DNA from 2 places in the Dactylosporangium sp. NPDC049140 genome. Region 2 is predicted to be linked to the other one. Evidence: riboswitches for the same ligand, from Rfam matches in the RefSeq annotation. Region 2 holds a riboswitch; the other holds the start of a gene.
The links. A riboswitch is a leader RNA that binds a small molecule or an ion and turns the genes downstream of it on or off. The one in region 2 is predicted to bind S-adenosylmethionine.
Positions count from the first base shown of each region.

Region 1: linked by a shared signal. The riboswitch ahead of thrC (threonine synthase) and the one ahead of AB0B76_RS36075 (GNAT family N-acetyltransferase) in region 2 are both predicted to bind S-adenosylmethionine.

Region 1 covers NZ_JBEZDS010000001.1:20,521-31,026, forward strand. Annotated here, with positions in the region: gene AB0B76_RS00100 (GNAT family N-acetyltransferase) at 1-653, opposite strand, end outside; gene thrC (threonine synthase) at 960-2,228, opposite strand; SAM riboswitch class I at 2,242-2,381, opposite strand; gene AB0B76_RS00110 (glucosyl-3-phosphoglycerate synthase) at 2,478-3,401, shown strand; gene AB0B76_RS00115 (hypothetical protein) at 3,383-3,865, opposite strand; gene AB0B76_RS00120 (ABC transporter permease subunit) at 3,909-4,775, opposite strand; gene AB0B76_RS00125 (alpha/beta fold hydrolase) at 4,772-7,471, opposite strand; gene AB0B76_RS00130 (AAA family ATPase) at 7,549-9,801, shown strand; gene AB0B76_RS00135 (hypothetical protein) at 9,851-10,081, opposite strand; gene AB0B76_RS00140 (NAD-binding protein) at 10,322-10,506, shown strand, end outside.
Region 2 covers NZ_JBEZDS010000029.1:82,822-93,327, forward strand. Annotated here, with positions in the region: gene AB0B76_RS36050 (sulfate ABC transporter substrate-binding protein) at 1-342, shown strand, start outside; gene cysT (sulfate ABC transporter permease subunit CysT) at 342-1,202, shown strand; gene AB0B76_RS36060 (sulfate ABC transporter permease subunit) at 1,195-1,983, shown strand; gene AB0B76_RS36065 (sulfate ABC transporter ATP-binding protein) at 1,983-2,936, shown strand; gene AB0B76_RS36070 (Rrf2 family transcriptional regulator) at 2,951-3,346, shown strand; gene AB0B76_RS36075 (GNAT family N-acetyltransferase) at 3,330-3,995, opposite strand; SAM riboswitch class IV at 4,016-4,131, opposite strand; gene AB0B76_RS36080 (serine/threonine-protein kinase) at 4,208-5,485, opposite strand; gene AB0B76_RS36085 (protein phosphatase 2C domain-containing protein) at 5,511-7,097, opposite strand; gene AB0B76_RS36090 (vWA domain-containing protein) at 7,114-7,869, opposite strand; gene AB0B76_RS36095 (hypothetical protein) at 7,859-9,358, opposite strand; gene AB0B76_RS36100 (hypothetical protein) at 9,351-9,719, opposite strand; gene AB0B76_RS36105 (hypothetical protein) at 9,966-10,493, opposite strand; gene AB0B76_RS36110 (isoprenylcysteine carboxylmethyltransferase family protein) at 10,490-10,506, opposite strand, start outside.

The sequences.
Region 1 (10,506 bases), on a different contig from region 2:
TCCGCGTCGACCCGCTCCGGCTGGTAGTCCAGCTCGCCCATCGGGGTCTCCTCCAGGAAGGAGCTGTCCAGCGCGGCGAGGTCCTCCACGTACTCCTCCGGCAGGGTGGCGCCCCAGTGCACGAGGGCGTACCCGGCGGACTTGGCGACGCCCTCGGCGTACAGCCGGTCGAGCGTTCCCTCGTCGACGTCGGCGAGCAGCAGCCGGCGCCGCGCGTCGAGCAGGCGATTGGTCACCCCGGCGGCCTCGGCGAACCCGCTGGAGCCGGCCGCGACCGGGCTGAAGCCGAGCACGCCGGTGCGGCCGTCGGCGCGGGCGGCGGCGGTCGCGTGGGCGAAGAGGGCCCGGCCGATGCCCTGGCGGCGGTGGGCCGGGTGCACCTGGACGTCGACGTGGGCCTTGTCGAGGTTGTCGTGGCGGGGCAGGTCGAGCTCGGCGACGCCGACCGGCTCGTCGCCGTGCCGGGCGAGGAAGCGGCGGCGGACCGCGCGCGGCGGCGGTATCAGCCACTGCATGTCGTACTGGTAGCGGCAGTTCGGCGGCAGGTCCGGCAGGTCAGCCCGGACGGACTCGTTGACGATCTCGAACACCGCGTCGACGGCCGCCGGGTCGTCGGCGCGCACTTCGTCGATCTCGAGTGTTGATTGGGCCATGCCCGCCAGGGTGGCTCCGGGCGAGCGGCCACGGCAAACCATTTATGCCCGGAAATTGGTCGAGAGGACGCTCGCCAACACCTCCGGTGTTGTGGTCGCGGACCCAGGGGTCCGAGGCGACGCGTCCTCCCGCACCGAGCATCCTGAACCCCGGGCCCTGGGGCGTCAAGTCACCCATCCGACGATCCGCGCACCGCCGGTCACGCTCGGTGTCGACCGCCTCCCCAACTCGGACGAGGTGGTCCTCGTCCGAGCGTGGAAGCGCTCTCCGCAGTTCAACGCTCGGTGATCGCCGCAGTTAAAAAATCATCCGAGGAGGCCGGCCTCGCGGGCCGCCTTCAGCGACGGCTTGACCCGGTGCGTGGGGCCGACCAGGCCGGCGACCGCGTCGAGGGTCTTGAGGCCGTCGCCGGTGTTGAAGATGACCGTCTCGGCGTTCGGGTCGAGCCGGCCCGACTCGACGAGCTTCTTGAGCACCGCGGCGGTGACCCCGCCGGCCGTCTCGGCGAAGACGCCGGCGGTGCGGGCCAGCAGCTGGATGCCGGCGCGGATCTCGTCGTCGCCGACGTACTCCATCCAGCCGCCGGTGCGCCGCACGGACTCCAGCGCATAGACCCCGGCCGCCGGGTCGCCGATGTTGAGCGACTTGGCGATGCCGGTCGGCTTGACCGGGATGATTTCGTCGGTACCGTCGTGCAGCGCCTTGGCGATCGGGTTGCACCCGGCCGACTGGGCGCCGAACACCTTCCACTCGGTCGCCGGGACGAGCCCGATCTCGACCAGCTCGGTGAACGCCTTGTCAATCTTGGTGAGCAGCTCGCCGCTGGCCATCGGGATGACCACCTGGGCCGGGATGCGCCAGCCGAGCTGCTCGGCCACCTCGTACCCGAGGGTCTTGGAGCCCTCGGCGTAGAACGGCCGCACGTTCACATTGACGAACGCGGTGTCCTCGAACTCGTCGGTCTCGGTGAGCTCCGAGCACAGGCGGTTGACCTCGTCGTAGGAGCCCTCGATGGCGACCAGCTCGCCGCCGTACACGGCGGTCATGACGACCTTGCCGGGCTCCAGGTCGGCCGGGATGAACACGGTCGAGGGCACGCCGGCCCGCGCGGCGTGCGCGGCGACGCTGTTGGCGAGGTTGCCGGTGGAGGCGCAGGAGTACCGCGTGAAGCCCAGCGCCTTGGCCGCGGTCAGCGCCACGGAGACGACGCGGTCCTTGAACGAGTGGGTCGGGTTGGCCGAGTCGTCCTTGACGTACAGCGGCGCGGTGAACCCGAGCTCCTTGCCCAGCCCGTCGGCGCGCACCAGCGGGGTGAGGCCCGGGTCGAGGGTCACCCGGCTCTCCGGGTCGATCCCGACGGGCAGCAGCGGCGCGTAACGCCAGATGTTCTGGGGGCCCGCCTCGATCTGCTCCCGGGTCACCTTGGCCAGCGCCTCGGCGTCGTAGCCGACCTCCAGCGGGCCGAAACACTCGTAACACGCGTGCTGCGCGGCGAGCGGGAAGGTGGCTCCACATCCGCGGCAGACGAGGTTGCGGGCGGGTGAGCCGGTGAAGACGCTGAGCGTCGAGGTCATGGCGGAGGCCTTCCTCTCATCTTTCCCAGGCCGCACGGGCGTGCGCCGGGACGGATTTGGCACCTACCGCGACGAGCCTCGTCTTCGAGCAGCGCGTCGCAGGGGTTGCCGGGGCTTCATCGGGCCGTATCCCTCTGCCCCTCTGGATGAGGTATTGAGTTGTGATGTGGTGCTCAGACGAGTGTAAGGGGCACCACCGCCCGCCGGGTATGAGTCATCTCACGAGGTGGGCGCGGCTAGCGTTCACTCATGCACCCGATCGCGGCGGACTGGTTCGCGCGGCGCACCTCCCGCTGGTCCGACTGGCCGGCCGACGAGGTGCTCGCGGCGAAGGGCGACACCCGGGTCAGCGTGGTGCTGCCCGCCCTCGACGAGGAGCCGACGGTCGGGGAGATCGTCACCGGAGTGCGCTCCCTGGGCCCCATCGTCGACGAGCTGATCGTGGTCGACTCCGGCTCGGTGGACCGCACCGCCGAGGTCGCCGCGGCCGCGGGCGCCACCGTGCACCACCGCGACGACATCCTCCCGGCGACCGGCTCCCGGCCGGGCAAGGGCGAGGTGCTGTGGAAGGCTCTCGCGGTCACCAAGGGCGACATCCTGGTGTACGTCGACGCCGACCTCACCGACTTCCGCCCCCACTTCGTGACGGGCCTGCTGGGCCCACTGCTGGCCGACCCGGCCACGCTGATGGTGAAGGCGTTCTACGACCGGCCCCTGCTCGACGTCTCCGCGGCCGGCGGCGGCCGGGTGACCGAGCTGGCCGCCCGCCCGCTGCTCAACGCGCACTTCCCGGAGCTCGCGGGCGTGGTCCAGCCGCTGGCCGGCGAGTACGCGGCCCGGCGGACGCTGCTCGAGTCGCTGCCGTTCGCGGCCGGCTACGGCGTGGAGACGGGCCTGCTCGTCGACGCCTGGCGCGCGCACGGCCTCGACGCGGTCGCCCAGGTCGACCTGGGCCAGCGCACCCACGGCCACCAGGACACGGCCGCCCTGGGCCGCATGGCCGCCACGATCCTGCAGACGATCAACGCCCGCATCTCCCCGAGCCACGCCCTCTGGCCGACGCTGACGCAGTTCGAGCGCCGGAACTCCGCGGTGGTACCCCACGAGACGCCGGTCGCCCATCCGGACCGCCCCCCGATGCGGACCGTCCCGGGCTACGCCGCGTCGGCCTGATCCGCGGGGACGAAGCGCCACAGCTGGGCCGTCGCGGTACCGGCGCCCAGAATCGCCATGATCAGCGCGCCCCACTCGGCGCTCAGCAGCCACCACGGCGTGTCGATTATCGCGACCGGGGCCTCGCCGGTCAGAGAGCCCACCACGAGGACCACGGTGACGAGCAGCATGAGGACCAGCAGCAGGACCGACGTCAGCCGCAGGACCCAGGCACCCGTGCGGCCGCCGAGCCGGGCCAGGGCCGCGCTGCCCGCCGCCACTGTCGCGCCGAACGCGCTCGCGATCGCGCCGATCAGGGTGAAGATCTTCGCGGTCTGCGCTTCCACCGGGCCCTCGGTGAGGTTCGAGCTCTCGGCGAAGTGCGTCCACTGGAAGATGTGGTCCTGGTCGTAGTACAGCCCGGCCGCGAGGGCGGCGAGCCCGGCGGCGAGGACGCACGCGCCGGCTAAGGCGGAGATCCGCATGGACGGGCACCCTACCCGCCGGTAGGGGCCCGTCCAACGCGGGTCAGCTGACGACGTCCTTGCGCAGGAAACGCCACCAGGCCAGGGAGAAGAAGACGGTGGCGTAGACCAGGGACGCGATCGCGCCCTTGACCAGGTCGTCGGTCTGCATCGGGCTGGACAGCAGGCCCAGCCAGGCGTCGGCGTAGTGCGTCGGCAGGACCGTGCGCAAGTTTCCGAGCGCGGTGATCTGGTCGAGGATGTTCGACAGGATCTGCAGGAGCACGGCGCCGCCGACCGCGCCGAGCGGGGCGTCGGTCGACACCGACAGCAGGAACGCCAGCGAGGCCACGACCAGCAGCGTGATGCAGAGGTACGCCACGATCTCCAGCAGCCGCACCACGCTCGTCCCGGCCGCGATCTCCCCGCCGACCGGCGCGCTCAGCGGCGCCCAGCCGTAGCGCAGGGTCCCCGCGGCCAGCGCCGTCGCGACCAGGATCAGGATCGCGGCCAGGCTGTAGAGCAGCGACACGGCGAGCTTGATGCCCAGCAGGCGGGAGCGCGGGACCGGCATCGCCAGCAGGTACCGCAGGCTCCCCCAGCTCGCCTCCGACGCCACGGTGTCGCCGTGGAAGAGCGCGACCACGACGACGAGCAGGAAGCCGGCCGAGACCAGCAGGGTGAACAGCGTGAAGTTCGGGCCGCCGCTCGTGGCCAGGTCGGAGAGGCGGGAGAACTCGCCGTTGCCGCCGCCGTTGTCATCGCCGCCGCCGCTGTCGAGCTGGAACGCGGTCAGGATGATCAGCGGCAGCAGGACCATGAAGCCCAGCGCGAACTGGTTGCGCCGCCGGGCGCCCTGCCGCTTGATCTCCGTCCACAGCGAGAGGGTCGCGCCCGGCCGGTAGCCGACCGCACCGCCGATGACACTCATTCCCGCTCTCCGCTCGCCTTGGTGTCCCCGCCCACCAGGGACAGGAACGCATCCTCCAGCCGCCGCCGCGGCGTGACCCGGTCGATGCCGACCCCGGCGCGCACCAGCGCCGCGACCACCTCGGCCCGGGGTGTGCCGTCGATGTCGACGACCAGGCCCTGCCCGCCGGACCAGGCCACCGAGCGCACCCCGGCCAGCTCCTCGAGGACCTTCTCGGCCGCGTCCACGTCGGACACGTCCAGCTGCACCGTCGGCGAGTCGCCCACGATGTCGTCGACCGGCCCGGCCGCGACCACCTCGCCGCGGTGCATGACCACCACGTCGGTGCAGGTCTGCTCCACCTCGGCGAGCAGGTGGCTGGAGACGAGCACGGCCCGGCCGCCGGTGGCGTAGCGGCGCAGCACCTTGCGCATCTCGGCGATCTGCGGCGGGTCGAGCCCGTCCGTCGGCTCGTCGAGCACCAGCAGCTCCGGCAGGCCGAGCATCGCCTGGGCGATCGCGAGGCGCTGGCGCATGCCGTGGCTGTACGTCTTCACGCGCCGGTGCACCGCGTTGCCGAGCCCCGCGATGTCGTACGCCTCCTCGAGGTGCGCGTCCTCGGCCGGGCGCCCGGTGGCCTGCCAGTACAGCTCCAGGTTCTGCTTGCCGGTCAGGTGGGGCAGGAAGCCCGGCCCCTCGACCAGCGCGCCGACCCGCGACAGCACCGGCGAGCCGGGCAGCAGCCGGTGGCCGAAGACCAGGATCTCGCCGGCCGTCGGCCGGGTCAGCCCCATCAGGACCCGCAGCGAGGTCGTCTTGCCGGCCCCGTTCGGCCCCAGCAGCCCGACCACTTGCCCGCGCCGGACGGTGAAGTCCACCTTGGCCACCGCGACGAAGTTCTTGTACTCCTTGCGCAGCCCCCGCACCACCAGCGGCGTGTCCACGTGCTCGGCGGCGACGCTGCGGTCGATGCGCCGGGCCCGCCGGCGGGCTAGCAGCACGGCGGCGACGAGCGCCAGGGCGATCGCGGCGACGAGTGCGGCCAGGACGTAGCGCCAGATGACGTCCGGGTTCGCGATCGGCGTGCCGGCGACCGCGGGCAGGGTGAGCGCCCCGGCGACCGCGACGGTGTACACGGCCGGCTCGGACGGCGACCAGTAGGCGCTGTCGGCGGTCGCCACGGTGACGCCGATCCGGCTGCCGGCCTCGAAGCGGTGCACGACGGCGGGCAGGATGACGGTCATCGGTACCGCATCCGCGATGTCCTTCGGCAGCCCCGTGAGCCTGATCGGGGCGATCAGCCCATCCGGGATCGTCGGGGCACCCTTGGCCGGGATGTCGTACAGCTTCACGAACAGCGTCGCCTCGCCGGTCGGCGACGCCGCGCGGATCTGCACCCGCGGGGCGCCGGTGGTGTCGAGCGCGGCGCCCAGCGGGGCCGAGACGAAGTCGGCGTGCTGGCCGGGTATCTCCTGGGAGATGCCGTCGGCCAGGCCGCTGGAGCCCAGCAGGCTCGACAGTCCGGCGAACGGCAGCGACGAGATCGCGGCCGGGTTGCCGTCGGGCGGGTTGGCGATCGGCTGGGCGGCCCCGCTCAGGTCGACCGCGGTGCCGCCGCTGTTGATGCCCGGGTAGGTGTCCACCTTGGAGGCGGCGGTGACCAGGCCGCGGCCCTGGGCGTTGAGGCCGGAGACGCGGGAGTAGGTGAAGCTGTTCGCGGGCGCCGGGCCGTTGCCCTTGAGGTAGTGGTCCAGCCACTGGCCGCTCAGCAGGCGCAGCCGGTCGACCTCGGACTGGGGGCCGGTGCCGCCGTCGTGGCCGCCGGTGAACCACGCGACCCGCACCGGAGTGCCGGTGGCGGCGATCCCGCGCGCGTTCGCGTCGCCCTCGCTGAGCGGGAACAGCGTGTCGACCTGCCCCTGGATCAGCAGCGTCGGCGCCTTGACCTTGTCGAGCACCGACGACGGCGAGGACTTGCGCAGCAGGGCCTCCGCGGCCGGCGTGGCCTTGCCGGTCGTGGCGATGTCGAGGTAGGCCCGGCACAGGTCCGCGGCGAAGCGCCCGCACTGCGGGTTCGTCGGGTCCTCGGTGGCGCCGAAGAACTGCCCGGCCCACTGCTTCTTGAACACCCCGCCCGGCAGGAACACGTTCACCAGGTCGTTCCAGGTGATCATCGGCACGATGGCGTCGACCCGGGCGTCCTGGGCGGCCAGCAGCAGCGACAGCGCCCCGCCGTAGGAGCCGCCGACCGCGGCCACCTTTGGATCGTTGCCCGACTTGGCGATCTCCGGCTGCGCCGAGAGCCAGTCGATGAGCCGCTGGGCGTCCTTGACCTCCCAGTCGGGGCTGTCGAGGTGGATCTCGCCGGTCGAGCGGCCGAAGCCCTGGGCCGTCCACGCGAGCACGGCGTAGCCCTGCTCGGCGTACAGCTCGGCATCGCTCTTCACGCTCTGCTTCGTGCCGCCGAAGCCGTGCGCGAGCAGGATCGCCGGCGCCGGATGGTCCGCGCTCGCGGACTTGGGCAGGTAGAGCGTCGTGTCGAGGGTCACCTCGGCGGCGTCGCCGGGGCCGGTGTGAACCGTGAGCATCCGGTCGCTCGTGCGGTAGCTCTTGGGCGCGGGGGCCGCGGCCCACGCCACCAGCCCCGCGACGAGCACGATCCCGACGGCGCCGGCGATGACCTGGCGCCGGCTGAGGCCCGGGAGACGAAATCGCATTGGCCAAACGTACGCACCCGATGTTGCGGGCGGCCGAAAGACTCAGGCCCTTCTCAGCAACGGCTACGCTCGAACTCGTGTCGGCGACCTTGACGCTCACTGCCAGCCTGCGCCCGGCCGCGCTCGACGCCCGCCGCGGCGTCGTGCGCCTGCACCCGGAGGTGCTCACCGCGCTCGGCCTGCGCCCGGGCGATCCGATCTCGCTCACCGGGCGGCGTACCTCGGCCGGAATCGTCGCGGTGGCCGAGCCCGGGGCCAGCCGCGCCCTGCTCTACGCCGACGACCTGCTACTGGGCAACCTCGGGCTGCGCGACGGCGGCCAGGTCACCGTCGCGGCCGCCCCGCTGCGCGCGGCCTCGACGGTCACGCTGTCGGGCCCGGCCGAGATCACGGCGGTCGTGTCGCCGGAGATGCTGCGCCTGGCGCTGCTGGGCAAGGTCGTCACGGTCGGCGACAATGTGTCGCTGCTGCCTCAGGACGTCTCGCTGGGCACGCTGTCGGTGTCGGCGCCGGCGGTACACATGGTGGATCGCGGTCTCGTGGAGGCGGCCCGGCGCAGCCTGTCCAACACCGTCGGCTACGCGTTCACCAGCGCGCTGCTCAACGTCTCGGCGGCCGAGCCCGACGCCGGCGCGCTGGTCACCATGGACACCGCGGTCGGCTGGCTGTACGGCCAGGCGACCCACGCGCCCGGCGGCGTGATGGCCACGCCCGCCTCCGCGCCGGCCCCGGCCACGCCGAGCGTGACCCCGACCGGCCCGGTGCCCACCCTGGACGACCTGCCCGGCCTGCGCGCCCAGGGCGAGCAGCTCATCGAGCTGCTGGACCTCGGCTTCCACCACGGCGAGGTGCTGGCCAAGCTCGGCACCACGGTCTCGCTGGGCGTGCTCGTCACCGGCCCGGCCGGCTCGGGCAAGTCGGCGCTCGTGCACGCGGTCGCGGCCCAGGTCGACGCCCAGGTGGTGCCGCTGTGGGCGCCCGAGATCGCGGCCCTGACCAACAACGACGCGGCCGCGCGCCTGCGCAAGGCGGCCGACGAGATGCGCGCCCCGGGCCCGGCGATCCTGCTGATCTCCGACGTCGACGCCCTCGCCCCGCGCGACCAGCCCGGCCCGCTCTCCACCGTCTTCCGCCAGCTGCTCGGCGAGCTGATCCGCGAGGGCGAGGCGGTGGTGTGCACCACCAGCCGCCCCGAGTCGGTCGATCCCGCCCTGCACTCCCCCGGCCTGCTCGCCCACGAGATCTCGCTGCCGCTGCCCGACGCGGCGCTGCGCCGCGAGCAGCTCACGGTGCTCACCCGGGGCATGCCGCTGGCCGAGGACGTCAAGCTCGACGACGTCGCCTCCCGCACGCCCGGCTTCGTGGCCGCGGACCTCGCCGCGCTGGCCCGGGAGGCGGGGGTACGCGCCGCGCTGCGCCACCGCCGCGAGGCCGAGACGCCGCAGGTCGTGATGGCCGACTTCGAGGCCGCGCTGGAGGTGGTCCGGCCGACGTCGATGGCGGAGAGCTCGCTCGAGCTGGCCAAGGTGACCCTGGACGACGTCGGCGACATGGTCGACGTGAAGCAGACGCTTACCGAGTCGGTGCTGTGGCCGCTGTCCTACCCGGACGCCTTCTCCCGCCTCGGCGTCGAGCCCCCGCGCGGCGTGCTGCTCTACGGCCCGCCCGGCTGCGGCAAGACGTTCCTGGTCAAGGCGATCGCGGGCACCGGCAAGGCCAACGTGCTCTCGGTCAAGGGCGCCGAGCTGCTGTCGAAGTGGGTCGGCGAGTCCGAGCGTGCGGTCCGCGAGCTGTTCCGCCGCGCCCGCGAGGCCGCCCCGACCCTCGTCTTCCTCGACGAGGTGGACGCCCTGGCCCCGACCCGCGGCCAGGCCACCGACGGCGGCACGACCGACCGCGTGGTGGCGGCCCTGCTGACCGAGCTCGACGGCGTGGAGTCGCTGCGCAACGTGGTGGTCATCGGCGCGACGAACCGGCCCGACCTTGTCGACCCGGCCCTGTTGCGCCCGGGCCGGCTGGAGCGGCTGGTCTTCGTACCGCCGCCGGACGCCGACGCCCGGGCCGAGATCCTGCGCGCGGCGGCGAAGTCGGTTCCGCTGGCCCCGGACGTCGACCTGGCGTCCCTGGCCGCGTCGCTGGACCGCTTCTCGGCCGCGGACTGCGCGGCCCTGGTGCGGGAGTCGGCGCTGGCCGCGATGCGCGAGTCCCTCGACGCGACGGAGGTGACCGCGGAGCACGTGGAGCTGGCGCGCTCGCGGGTGCGCCCGTCGCTGGACCCGACCCAGGTGGAGTGGCTGGCCAACTACGCCGAGCAGCAGAAGGTCCGCTGACACGCAAAGGGCCGGCCCGGAAGTCCGGACCGGCCCTGCGCGGAGGAAATCAGCCCACGATGCCGCTGAAGAACGGCAGCGCGCCCTGGGCCAGGCCGCCCACCACCGGGAGACCGGTGATCACGGGCAGGGCCTCGGTCTGGGCGTGCTGCGGCGTGTAGGAGGACTCCGCGTGCCGCGGCGAGTACGCCGCGGACTCCGCGACCAGCGGCAGGTTGCTCGCCGCCGGCGGCAGGGCGCCGGTCGGCACGAGGCGGTTCGCCACCGCGGAGGTGCTCACGCCCGGCGTGGGCCGACGCCGCCGATCACCGGCACGCCCGTCACCGCGTCGTTCTTGAGCACATCGCTGCCGACCAGCGGCAGGTCGCCCACCACGTGCCACCCGCGATTCCGACCGTCCCAACCGTCCGGCGAAGCCACGTGTTCATTCTCGAATACCCATCTGGTCGACAATGCGATTCGCCGGGACCAACGAGATCGCGGGTCTTCGGAAACTGGTGATCTTCGCTAGGATCGGCCCGTGACGTCCGAGTCGTGGCTGATGAGGCGGCTGCGGGGCAACCTTCCACGCGTTCAGGCGATCACCCGTCCGTGGTCGATCGAGCCGGTCGGCGCCACCGAGCGCCACGTCGTGCACGCCCCGGCCAAGCGGGTCGTGGTGTGCGGCGACGACCCGCTGGCGCACCGGCTCGTGGCCGAGCTCGT
Region 2 (10,506 bases):
GCCGTCGACTACACCGTGCCCGACGACACGATCCTGATCGAGAACCCGATCGCGGCGACCACCAACAGCGCCCACCCGGCCGAGGCCAAGGCGTTCGTCGAGTGGCTGCACACGCCGGCCGCGCAGAAGATCTACGCCGAGAACGGCTACCGCCCGGTCGTCAAGGACGCCGGCGGCCCGTCGTTCCCGACCCCGTCCGGCCTGTTCACCATCGGCGACCTCGGCGGCTGGTCGAAGGTGAACAAGGAGCTGTTCGACCCGGGCACGAGCGTCATGGCCTCCATCGAGCAGAAGCTGGGCATCTCCACCTCGGCCGCCCCGAGCCCGGCGGCGTCCAAGTAATGACCGCCACGGCCGTTCAGAAGCCCACCGGGTCCGGCTCCGCGCCGGGCCCGGCCGGGCCGCGTGTGCACCGGCGCCGGCCGCCGGTCGGCACCGCCCTCAGCCTCGGCACGGCGGTGCTGTACCTCAGCCTCATCGTGCTCATCCCGCTCGCCGCCGTCGTGTGGCGCTCGACGGACGGCGGCTGGGACACGTTCTGGCGGGCCGTGCGCACCCCGGACGCGTGGGCCGCCCTCGAGCTCACCGTCGGCGCCTCGCTCGTCGTCGCGCTGATCAACGTCGTCATGGGCACCGTCATCGCCTGGGTGCTCGAGCGCGACAAGTTCCCGGGCAAGAGCGTCGTCGACACACTCATCGACCTGCCCTTCGCGCTGCCGACCATCGTCGCGGGCCTGGTCCTGCTGGCGCTGTACGGCACCAACAGCCCGCTGCACATCAACCTCGCCTACACCAGGCTCAGCGTCGGGGTGGCCCTGCTGTTCGTGACGCTGCCGTTCGTGGTGCGCACCGTGCAGCCCGTGCTGCGCGAGCTCGACCGGGACATGGAACAGGCGGCGTACTCGCTGGGGGCCTCCCCCGCCACCACGTTCCGCCGGATCATCCTGCCCAACCTCGCCCCCGCCATGATCTCGGGCGCGGGCCTGGCCTTCACCCGGGCCATCGCCGAGTACGGCTCGACGAACCTGCTCACCGGCAGCATCCCGTTCGAGACCCAGGTGTCGGCGGTGAACATCTTCGGCCGCATCGAGAGCGACGACACCACCTCCGCGGCCGCGATCTCGACCGTGCTGCTCGTGGTCGCGTTCGTGGTGCTGATCGGCCTCGACCTCTTCCAGCGCTGGAGTGCCCGCCGTGGCTAAGTACCCGTTGCGCATCCTCGCCCTGGTGTACCTGCTCTTCCTGCTGGTGCTGCCGGTCGGGCTGGTCATCTGGCGCACCTTCGAGCACGGCCTGCGGCCCGTAATCGACACGCTGACGTCGGAGAACGCGACCCACGCCTTCGCCGTCACGCTGTCGGTGGCGATCTGGTCCGTGCTGGCCAACACGCTGTTCGGCATCGTCGCCGCGCTGCTGCTCGTGCGGCACCGGTTCCCCGGCAAGCGGCTGCTGAGCGCGCTCATCGACCTGCCCCTGGCCGTCTCGCCCGTGGTCGTCGGCCTCGCGCTGATCCTGGTGTACGGCAAGTTCGCCCCGGCCGGCGGCTGGCTGGAGCGCAACGGCCTGCAGATCATCTTCTCGCTGCCCGGCATGGTCCTCGCGACCGTCTTCGTCTCCCTGCCCCTCGTCGTGCGCGCGATCGTGCCCGTGCTGGAGGAGATGGGCGACGAGCAGGAGCAGGCGGCGCACACCCTCGGCGCGTCGCGCTGGCAGACGTTCCTGCGCATCACGGTGCCGGGCATCCGCGGCGCGCTCGGCTACGGCATCGTGCTCTGCCTGGCCCGGGCCCTGGGCGAGTACGGCGCGGTCGCCGTCGTCTCCGGCCGGCTCGTCGGGCAGACGCAGACCGCGACGCTGTTCGTCGAGGAGCGGTACCAGAACTACGACCAGACCGCGGCGTTCACCACCGCGACCGCCCTGGCCATCATCGCCATCGCGATCCTGCTCATCACCAAGCTCCTGCGGCCGAAAGAGAACGCCTGATGGCCATCGAAGTCCGCGACGTGAACAAGTCGTTCGGCAAGACCCCGGTCCTGCGCGACATCTCCGTCGACATCGCCTCCGGCTCCCTGACCGCGCTGCTCGGCCCGAGCGGCGGCGGCAAGTCGACCCTGCTGCGCGTCATCGCCGGCCTGGAGCGCCCCGACACGGGCTCGGTGCTCATCAACGAGGTCGACGCGACCGGCCTGACCCCGCAGCGGCGCAACGTCGGCTTCGTGTTCCAGCACTATGCCGCGTTCAAGCACATGACGGTGTACCGCAACGTCGCCTTTGGCCTCGAGGTCCGCCGCCGCCCGAAGGCCGACATCCGCAAGCGCGTCATGGAGCTGCTAGAGCTCGTCCACCTCGACCAGTTCGCCGACCGCTACCCGGCCCAGCTCTCCGGCGGCCAGCGCCAGCGCATGGCCCTCGCCCGCGCCCTCGCGCCCGAGCCGGAGGTGCTGCTGCTCGACGAGCCGTTCGGCGCCCTCGACGCCCAGGTCCGCAAGGAGCTGCGCACGTGGCTGCGCCGCCTGCACGACGAGGTCCACGTCACCACCGTCTTCGTCACCCACGACCAGGAGGAGGCGATGGACGTGTCCGACTCGATCGTCGTCCTCGCCGACGGCGTCGTGCAGCAGGTCGGCACCCCGGGCGAGATCTACGAGAACCCGGCCAACCCGTTCGTGATGAGCTTCCTCGGCCCCGTCACGCACCTCGACGGCAAGCTGGTCCGCCCGCACGACGTGGCGCTGTCCCGCGAACCCGGCGGTACCGCGGCCACCGTCACCCGCGTGGTCTCGCTCGGCTTCGAGGTCCGCATCGAGGCCCGGGCCGGCGACCGCGACGTGTGGGCCCAGCTGACCCGCGCCGGGGCGAAGGCGATCGACGTCAAGCCCGGCGACACCGTGTACTTCAGCCCATCCGCCGAGGCCCGGACCTTGGCCGCCGTGTGACGTCGTCCGTTCGCATGCTGCCCAAACGCATCGAGTACTCGATCCGGGCCCTGGTCGCCCTGGCCGGCGCCGCCCCGCAGACGGTGAAGGCCCAGGACGTCGCCGACGCCCAGGACATCCCGCCCGGCTACCTCTACGACCTGCTGGCCGACCTGCGCCGCGCGGACCTGGTGCAGGTCCAGCGCGGCACGGGCGGCGGCTACGCGCTGGCGCACCCGGCCGCGACCCTGACCCTGGGCGAGATCGTCCGCCGGCTGGACGGCCCGGGCCAGGACCCCCCGGCGGGCCACGACCTGCCGCCGGACCGCGCGATCGAGCGCCTGCACCACCTGTGGGACCGCGCGAACCGCGTGCGGCTGGACTACCTCGACGCGGTCACCCTGGCCGACCTCATCAACACGTCGGCGTAGCTTCCGGGGCATGGCCACGCTGACGCCGGCCCGGTTCCGGGTCGCCGGCCCGTTCGGGCACCACTGGCTCATCGGGCGTCCGCTCGACGATCCGGCGGCGACCGGGCCCGGTGACCGGGTCCAGCAGCGCCGACGCGTCGGGCCAGGCCAGGCGCAGCTTCACCGGGTTGCCGTTGAGCCGGGCCGGGTCGCCGCCGGGCGCGGACACCGGCGCCTCCTCGACGCAGCGCGCCCCGCACGCGGAGTAGAACGCCCGGGCCGCGGTGTTCTGCCGCAGCACCCACAGGTACACGCCGCCGCTCTTGACCGCCCGGGCGCCGCGGGCCAGCAGCTGCGAGCCGATCCCGCCGCGGCGGGCGTCGTGCGCGACGTGCAGGTTGTCCACGAGGCTGCCCCACCGCGGATGGTCGCCGAGCACAACGTGCACGAAGCCGACGAGCCGCCCGTCGCGCTCGGCGAGCACCGTCGCGGTCCCGGCGGGCGCGGCGAGCCTCGCCGACCACACGGTCCGCCGGTCGGCGACCACGTCACCGTCGAGGAACGCGTCGGAGTAGGCGCCGCGGTAGTGCCGGCGCCAGCTGTCGGCGTGCAGCTCGGCGACGCGGCCGGCATCGCGCACGTCGGCGGACCGGAACTGGACAGGAATCATCGGTCGGACACCCCTCGGACCGTCGCGGCTTGCCCGGCACGGGATGCGCCGAGCCCGGTCCTCACCCGGGGCACCCCGCCCGCGAACGGAGGGTTGCCGGCCAGCAAGCCGGGGCTGAACGCTGACACTCATGACCGTCGCCAGGAACCTATCACCTGTGCCTTTGACCGCACAGCGTGCCGCTCCGAACCCGCCCCGGCGCTGGCGACGGCCTACGGGGCGTCGTCACCGTCGATGAGGTCGGTGATCGGCACCAGGATGATGTCGTCGTAGTGGGGGACCTCGGCCACGGGCTGACCGGCGAGCGGCAGGTCGAACTTCAGCGGCACGTCGGCCCTCGGCGTCGGCGGCGGAGCGACCCGATCCGGAGGGGCGGCCACGACCGGCGGGGCCACGCGCGGCACCTGCGGCGTGACGGCGGGCGTCGGCGCGACGGCGGGCGCCGGCGCGACGACTTGTGGCGGCGGAACGACTCGCCGCGGCGGGGCGGGCGGTGCCGGCGCAACGACTCGGGGCGGCGGAACAACTCGCGGCGGCTCCGACGGCACCGGCGCTGACGGCGTCTCGACCGGCCCGATGGCGTCCAGGGCCGTCGCCCACTCGGACAGGAGCGGACAGTCCGTAAGCCCCTGCGAGCGCCACGCCCGGTCGAAAAGCCGGGCGATGCGCTCCGAGTGGGTCCGCAGCGCCTGGTACACGATGCGACTCTTGGCGTTGTCGCCGCAGAGCTCCTGGTTCGAGAACAGGCTGGCGTCGCTGACGACGGAACGGATCTTCGAGTCATGCAGTGTCAGCAGCTCGGCCAGCAGCATCGCGCCGGCGAAGCGGTCGCCGGCGGCGTTCCAGCAACCCTTGTTGCGGTTCGCGGGGTGCGCGTAGCCGGGCGACCCGTCGGTCGGGTACTCCGGCCGCTTGAGCAGCTCGTTGTACATGTCCTCGACGTCGATGAGCTGGATGTCGAACCCGCCCGCGGTCGGCCTGAACATGATGTTGGTGCTCGAGATGTCGGTATGCGCCAGTCGCTTCGACTCCAGACCGGCCAGCAGCCGCGACGTCTCCTGGGCCAGCGCAATCGAGGTCGCCCGCGACAGGACCTCATGCTCGATGTAGTCCGCCCAGGGCTGCCCGTCGATCCACGGCATCAGGACCGACCAGCTGAGCGCGGGTTCGCCGATCGCCGCCGCCTCCCGGTCACTGATCACGTGGCGGTCGCAGACCCGCATGCCCGGCAGATGGACGAAGTTGCGCAGCTGGAGGGCCGAGGCGACGTGGTCGACGACGGAGTACTGCCGGTGGAAGACCTTGAGCGCCGAGGCCGTGCCGTCGACCGCCGTGAGCTTGTAGACCTTGGCCTTCTTGCCTTCGCGCTGGTACGCCATCATGTCGCTGGCCACGAACGAGGTCTCGGCCGCGAAGGTGTAGCGCACCGCGTCGATCGTGATGTCCCGGCCGACCCAGTCGTCGCCCACGAACGGCCGATACGAGGTCACACGCCTCTCCCTCCTGCCGGGGTCCTCACGCCGGAACCACGAAGTCGATGACGCCGCCCCACCGGACGGCACCGTCGGCGGTGCGGAACCCGATCCGGGCGAAGAACTGCCCATGCGGCAGGACGGTCTCGAATCGGCCGCCGTCCACCCGTACGTCCCTCCTCAGGTTCCGCGAAACGAGACGCAGCGTGCACGGCCCCGGCGCCTGCCACAGGAACTGGACGTGCGTGCCCCGCTGCTGCACCCGCAGGTCCGGGCCGGCCCGCTCGGGACGCGACGGATAGGGGCCGGGCTCCGGCGCGGTCCGGTGCGCCGCCGTCGGGGACAGCTCGATCGGCGGCGTCCACGGCCCGGCGCCCTCCGCGGCGTGCGAACGCACCCGCACCCAGACCGGGCCATCGAACGGCGGTGGCCGGAACGTGGTGGTGTGCAACTGGTACGCGACCGGAATCTCGAATGACCGGGTGGGCGACAACTCCACCGTGTAGGCGTCCGCGTCCGGCACACGGTCCCAGGTCAGGCGGTAGGCCCCGCGGGTCAGGCTTGTCCACGACACGTGCGGCGGGGGGATCTCCGACGGCGGCCGCAGCGGGCCGTCGACAGGCCGGGACCGCGGATCTCCGGGTTGCCGTCCACCGGATTCCGGGGCAACGGCCGTCTGCGGTCCGGGTTCCTGCTGTCCCGGCCGGTCGTCCGTGTGCTCGGGTGGCGCCGGGACCGGGCCCACGGCCGACAGCGGCGGCATCGCCCCGGCCGCGATCTCGATGTCGACGAACGACATGTCGTCGCCCTCGGGGCGCAGGGCCGATACGGCGAGCATGTCGTCGAGCCGGGCGTCGCCGAGGACGAGCACGGCCTCCAGGTCGCGGGCGACGACGCCGTCGGAGCTGGCAACGACCCGGGCGACGCCCTCGAGTGGGCTGTACCAGGTGGCGACAGTGCCGCGCGGACCGAGCCGGGTCGACCACCGATCGGCCGTCCGGCCGGACCGTTCGTGCCGGGTGCCGTCGGTGCCGATGACCACGAGGCGGACGTCGCCGAGCCAGGCCAGCGCCACGGCCGGGGCCTCGCCGTCGAAGTCGATGAGGCCGCAGGCAACCATCGCCTCGCTGCCGTACTCCCGCCGCTGCTCCAGCAGTTCCCGGACGAAGCCGGACGCACTCAGCGGGATGGGATGCCGGGCAATGGATTCGGCCGACTCCGTCGCGAGCCGCTCGAGGCAGGCCTGCACGTCCGCGGCGAACCGTTCCTCGGACCGGACCGGCGGATGATCGCACAGCCAGCCGGTGAGGCCCTCGGCGAGCGTCCGGGCGGCCAGTTCGCCGAGGAACGACGAGCTGACGCCGTCGGTCACGGCGAAGCACAACCGGTGGCTGCTGTACGCCATCGCGAGATAGTCCTGGGATGGCTCGTCGCGGCCCGCGCTGTCCAGCGACCGGTCCAGCAGGCATCGGACGGTGGCCGGGCCGGCCTGCCACCGCGCGACGGGATGCCGCTGCCGCGCATCGACTCTGAGCCGGCGCACCTCCTCCGCCCCGGCCTCGCCCAGATCCCCCGACCTCGCCGAGGGCGAACCCGACGCGCCGGACCGGGCTTCCGGTTCGTTTCCCATGGCTTGGTCCCTGTCCCTAGGCGATCGGCGTCATGCCCGACATGGTGAACGCCGCCTCGAGCATCTCGGGTGTCTCCCCCGAAAACATCATTCTGGAGCCTGGGCGGATCGAATAGCCACGATCGACGAAGAGCTTCAGGTAGGAGTCGGGAATCACGGACGACAGGTCGAACAGCAGCCCGGCCACGCTGCCTCGGACGTCGTCGGGGGTCGCGACCCCGCGCCACCGGAAGGGGTCATCGACCTTGACCCGCAGAGCCGAGTCGTTGAAGAAGATGTTCTCGACCAGGACCGGGCCGTCCGGAAAGGTCATCTGCTGGATCCGCTGGACGACCGGGACCGGTGAGTCACCGGTGTACGAGCCGTCGGTCAGGTGGCAGATCAGGGGCGCCGGGCAGTCGCGCAGATTCCCCCGCTCCCTGATGAGCAGCTGCTCCGCCTGAAGGAACGCGGCCGCCGTCTCGGTCGGCCCGGACGGGGTCATCGCCGGGACACCGAGCTGGACCAGGTCGGTGATCGGGCGGATGCCGCCGTACACGTCGCGGACGGTGTCGTTGTAGGCGAAGGCGGCTACCCGGTACCGCGCCGCCGGTGTCGAACCCTTGATGGCGCGGCGAGCCATTTCCCGGATGACCTTGATCAAGGTGACGTTGACCAGGTCGATCCGGCGGCCTCGGCCGTCACCGATCGGTTCGTTCATCGACGCGCTCATGTCGAGCAGGTAGATGATCAGCGCGGGCGTCTGCCGTGTCGCGACTCGCTCATAGCGCACCTTCCGGCTCCTCCCGCCACGGATCGTTGTTGTCGAAGGGGATCTCGGCGCCGGTGCGGGCGCGTAGCCGGCCGGAAAGCTCCGATACCGCGGCGACCAGCTCGGTCTCGCTCACCGGCCCGATCTGGATGAGGACGATCGGCTCTCGCCGGGTCGCCGCGACCTCGCGGCGCCAGACGTCGATCCGGTCCTGCCAGTCCGACGGCCGCTGCAGCCGTCCGCTGTGCACCCAGTGCAGGCGCTCGGCATCCTCGATCAGGCGGACGATCGTCGCTACCGCCGCGTCGCCCGGAGCCTTGGTCAGCGCGCGGCGAACGGCAGCGCTCAGCGAGCTCGGTGCGACCGGAGCCGCTTGCCGGCTCGGGGCTGGAGGCTCCACGCTCACGGGCGTGACCGCCGGAACCGTCGTCGGCGGCGGCGCAACCGGCTCAGGCGCAACCGGCTCAGGCGCAACCGGCACCGGCACGACCGGCACAGGCGCGACGGACACAGGCGCGACGGGAGCGGACTCGACGGGAGCGTGCGCCGCCGGAGCCGGAGCGGGCACGATCGGAGCGGGCACAACGGCCGGCGGCGTCGCCCGCGCGGCTGCGGCCGATGCGGCCGCGGCCGATGCGGCCGCGGCCACAGGAGCCTCCGCCGGTGCGGCCGCCATCGGTGCGGGCGCTGGACCCACCGGATCCGGCTGACGCTGAGCCGGCACGGCCGAGCTGGGGCGCTGGAATGCGGCGTTCGGGAACAGCGGGATCTTCGCGACGTTCATGCCGCGCTGCCGAGGCGAGTGCACCTCGGGCAGCACCACGTCGTCGCTCGGATATCGGTCCTGCAACACCTCGCTGAGCCGCTCCCCGACCTCCTCGAGAGACAGATACCGGTCGGCGCCGTCGATGCCGTCGAGCAGCACGGACATGAGCCCTTCGCAGAACATGGTGAACGGCTGCCCGACCGGAGCCTTGGCGGCATCGTCCTTCGACGCCGCCACCAGCAGGGCCGTGTCACGGTGATTGAAGGCCCGGCTCACGAGCGGCGTAAGGCCGTCCGCCGACTGGAACTCGCGTACCGCCTCACCGGCGAAGCAGCAGTCCAGCATCACGAAGACGGCCGAACCGCGGAACGTCTTGCGCACGACACCGGCCAGCGAGCTCGCCCGCAGTCCGGTGACGTCCTCGAACTGGGTGCGGGTGCTGCGCAGCGCGAAGAAGTACTCGCGGCTGCTCAGGAACGCGCCGTGGCCGACGTAGTAGATGATGAGGTCGGTCGCGTCTTCGGCGGACCTCAAGCGCTCGTGGATACGCACGACGAGATCGGGCGGGGAATCTTCCGCATCGAAGAAGTCCGCGACCTCATAGGTTCCGGGGCCGTCCGTCCGGCCCGCGAGGAACTGTTTCAGCGCCTGGGCCGAGTTGTGGAACGCGATGTTGTCCTTGCCCCGCAGGAGCGGAAAGCGGCTCGCACCCAGCACCAGCACGAGGAAATGCCGGTCACTCATTGCGCTGCGTGCGCATCGCCGCCACCGTCCCGGCGACGTCGATGTTCGCGGCCGCGTCGCCGGTCGCGACGACACGGCCCTCCGTCGTCTCGATGACGACCCGGTTGCCGCGCTTCGCGATGTACGTGTGGACGGCCCGCATCGCCATCGCCGCCGCCGGCGTGCCGAGCAGCAGCACCAGCGTGGTGCCGAAGTCCTGGGTATCGGTGCGTTCCCGCTCCATGTTCGTCGTGACGGCGTCGCCCGCCTCCCCGTCGATCAGTTCCTGCAGCTCAAGGGCCGCCTGATTCGCCTCCGCCACGCTGAGACCGGCGAACTTCACCCGCAGGACCACATTGTCGTCAGTCAACGCCGCGTCCAATCAGATCGAGCACTCAAATGTTGCTGTGCATCAATCTTGTCGATCGGTTTCGGCCCGGCAATCGGCCGACCGGCGACCCGCGGCACACCGGATCGGCGCCCCGGCCTAGTCCTGAAGCGGCCCGTCGCCGCCATCCGCACGAACCATCCCGGCATCGACAACCAGTGCCAGGCGACGAATGGGTCGATTGCCGGCACGTCGACGCCGGCAATTCGGTGGCGTACGGCCGCCCGGCGGCGCGGCCGGCTAACCGCGGGCCGCGGCGAGCAGGCTGAGCGCCGCGACGACCGGCACCGCCGCGAGCAGGATGTTGCCGACCCGCGGCCGGCGGAGGACCGGCCCGCCGGGGCCGGGCCCGGCCGGGGTGCGCTCGACCAGCTCGACGACCGGGCGCATCCGCGCGTCCGCGGTACCCGGCCGGATCGAGCTGACGGACAGCATCGCCGGCTCCCAGACGCGCACGCTGATCTTCCGGCCGTCGTCGAGGACCATCCTCAGCGACAGGTACTCGACGGTGGCGAACCCGGTGATCCGGGACCGCGGCACCTCGTACCGCACGAACGTGTTGCCCACCACCACCCGCGCCGGGTCGACGGTGAAGGTCACCGCCGGCCCGTCGAGGTAGGCGAACACGACCACCAGGGCCGCCGCGCAGCCGAGCAGGCCGACGGGCAGCCACGGCGCCGGCCGGTTGGCGGCGACGGCGAGGGGAAAGACCAGCAGGACGCCGCCCATCACGAAGAACGGCAGCGCATCCATCCGGCGGATCGTCATGGACCGATGGTCG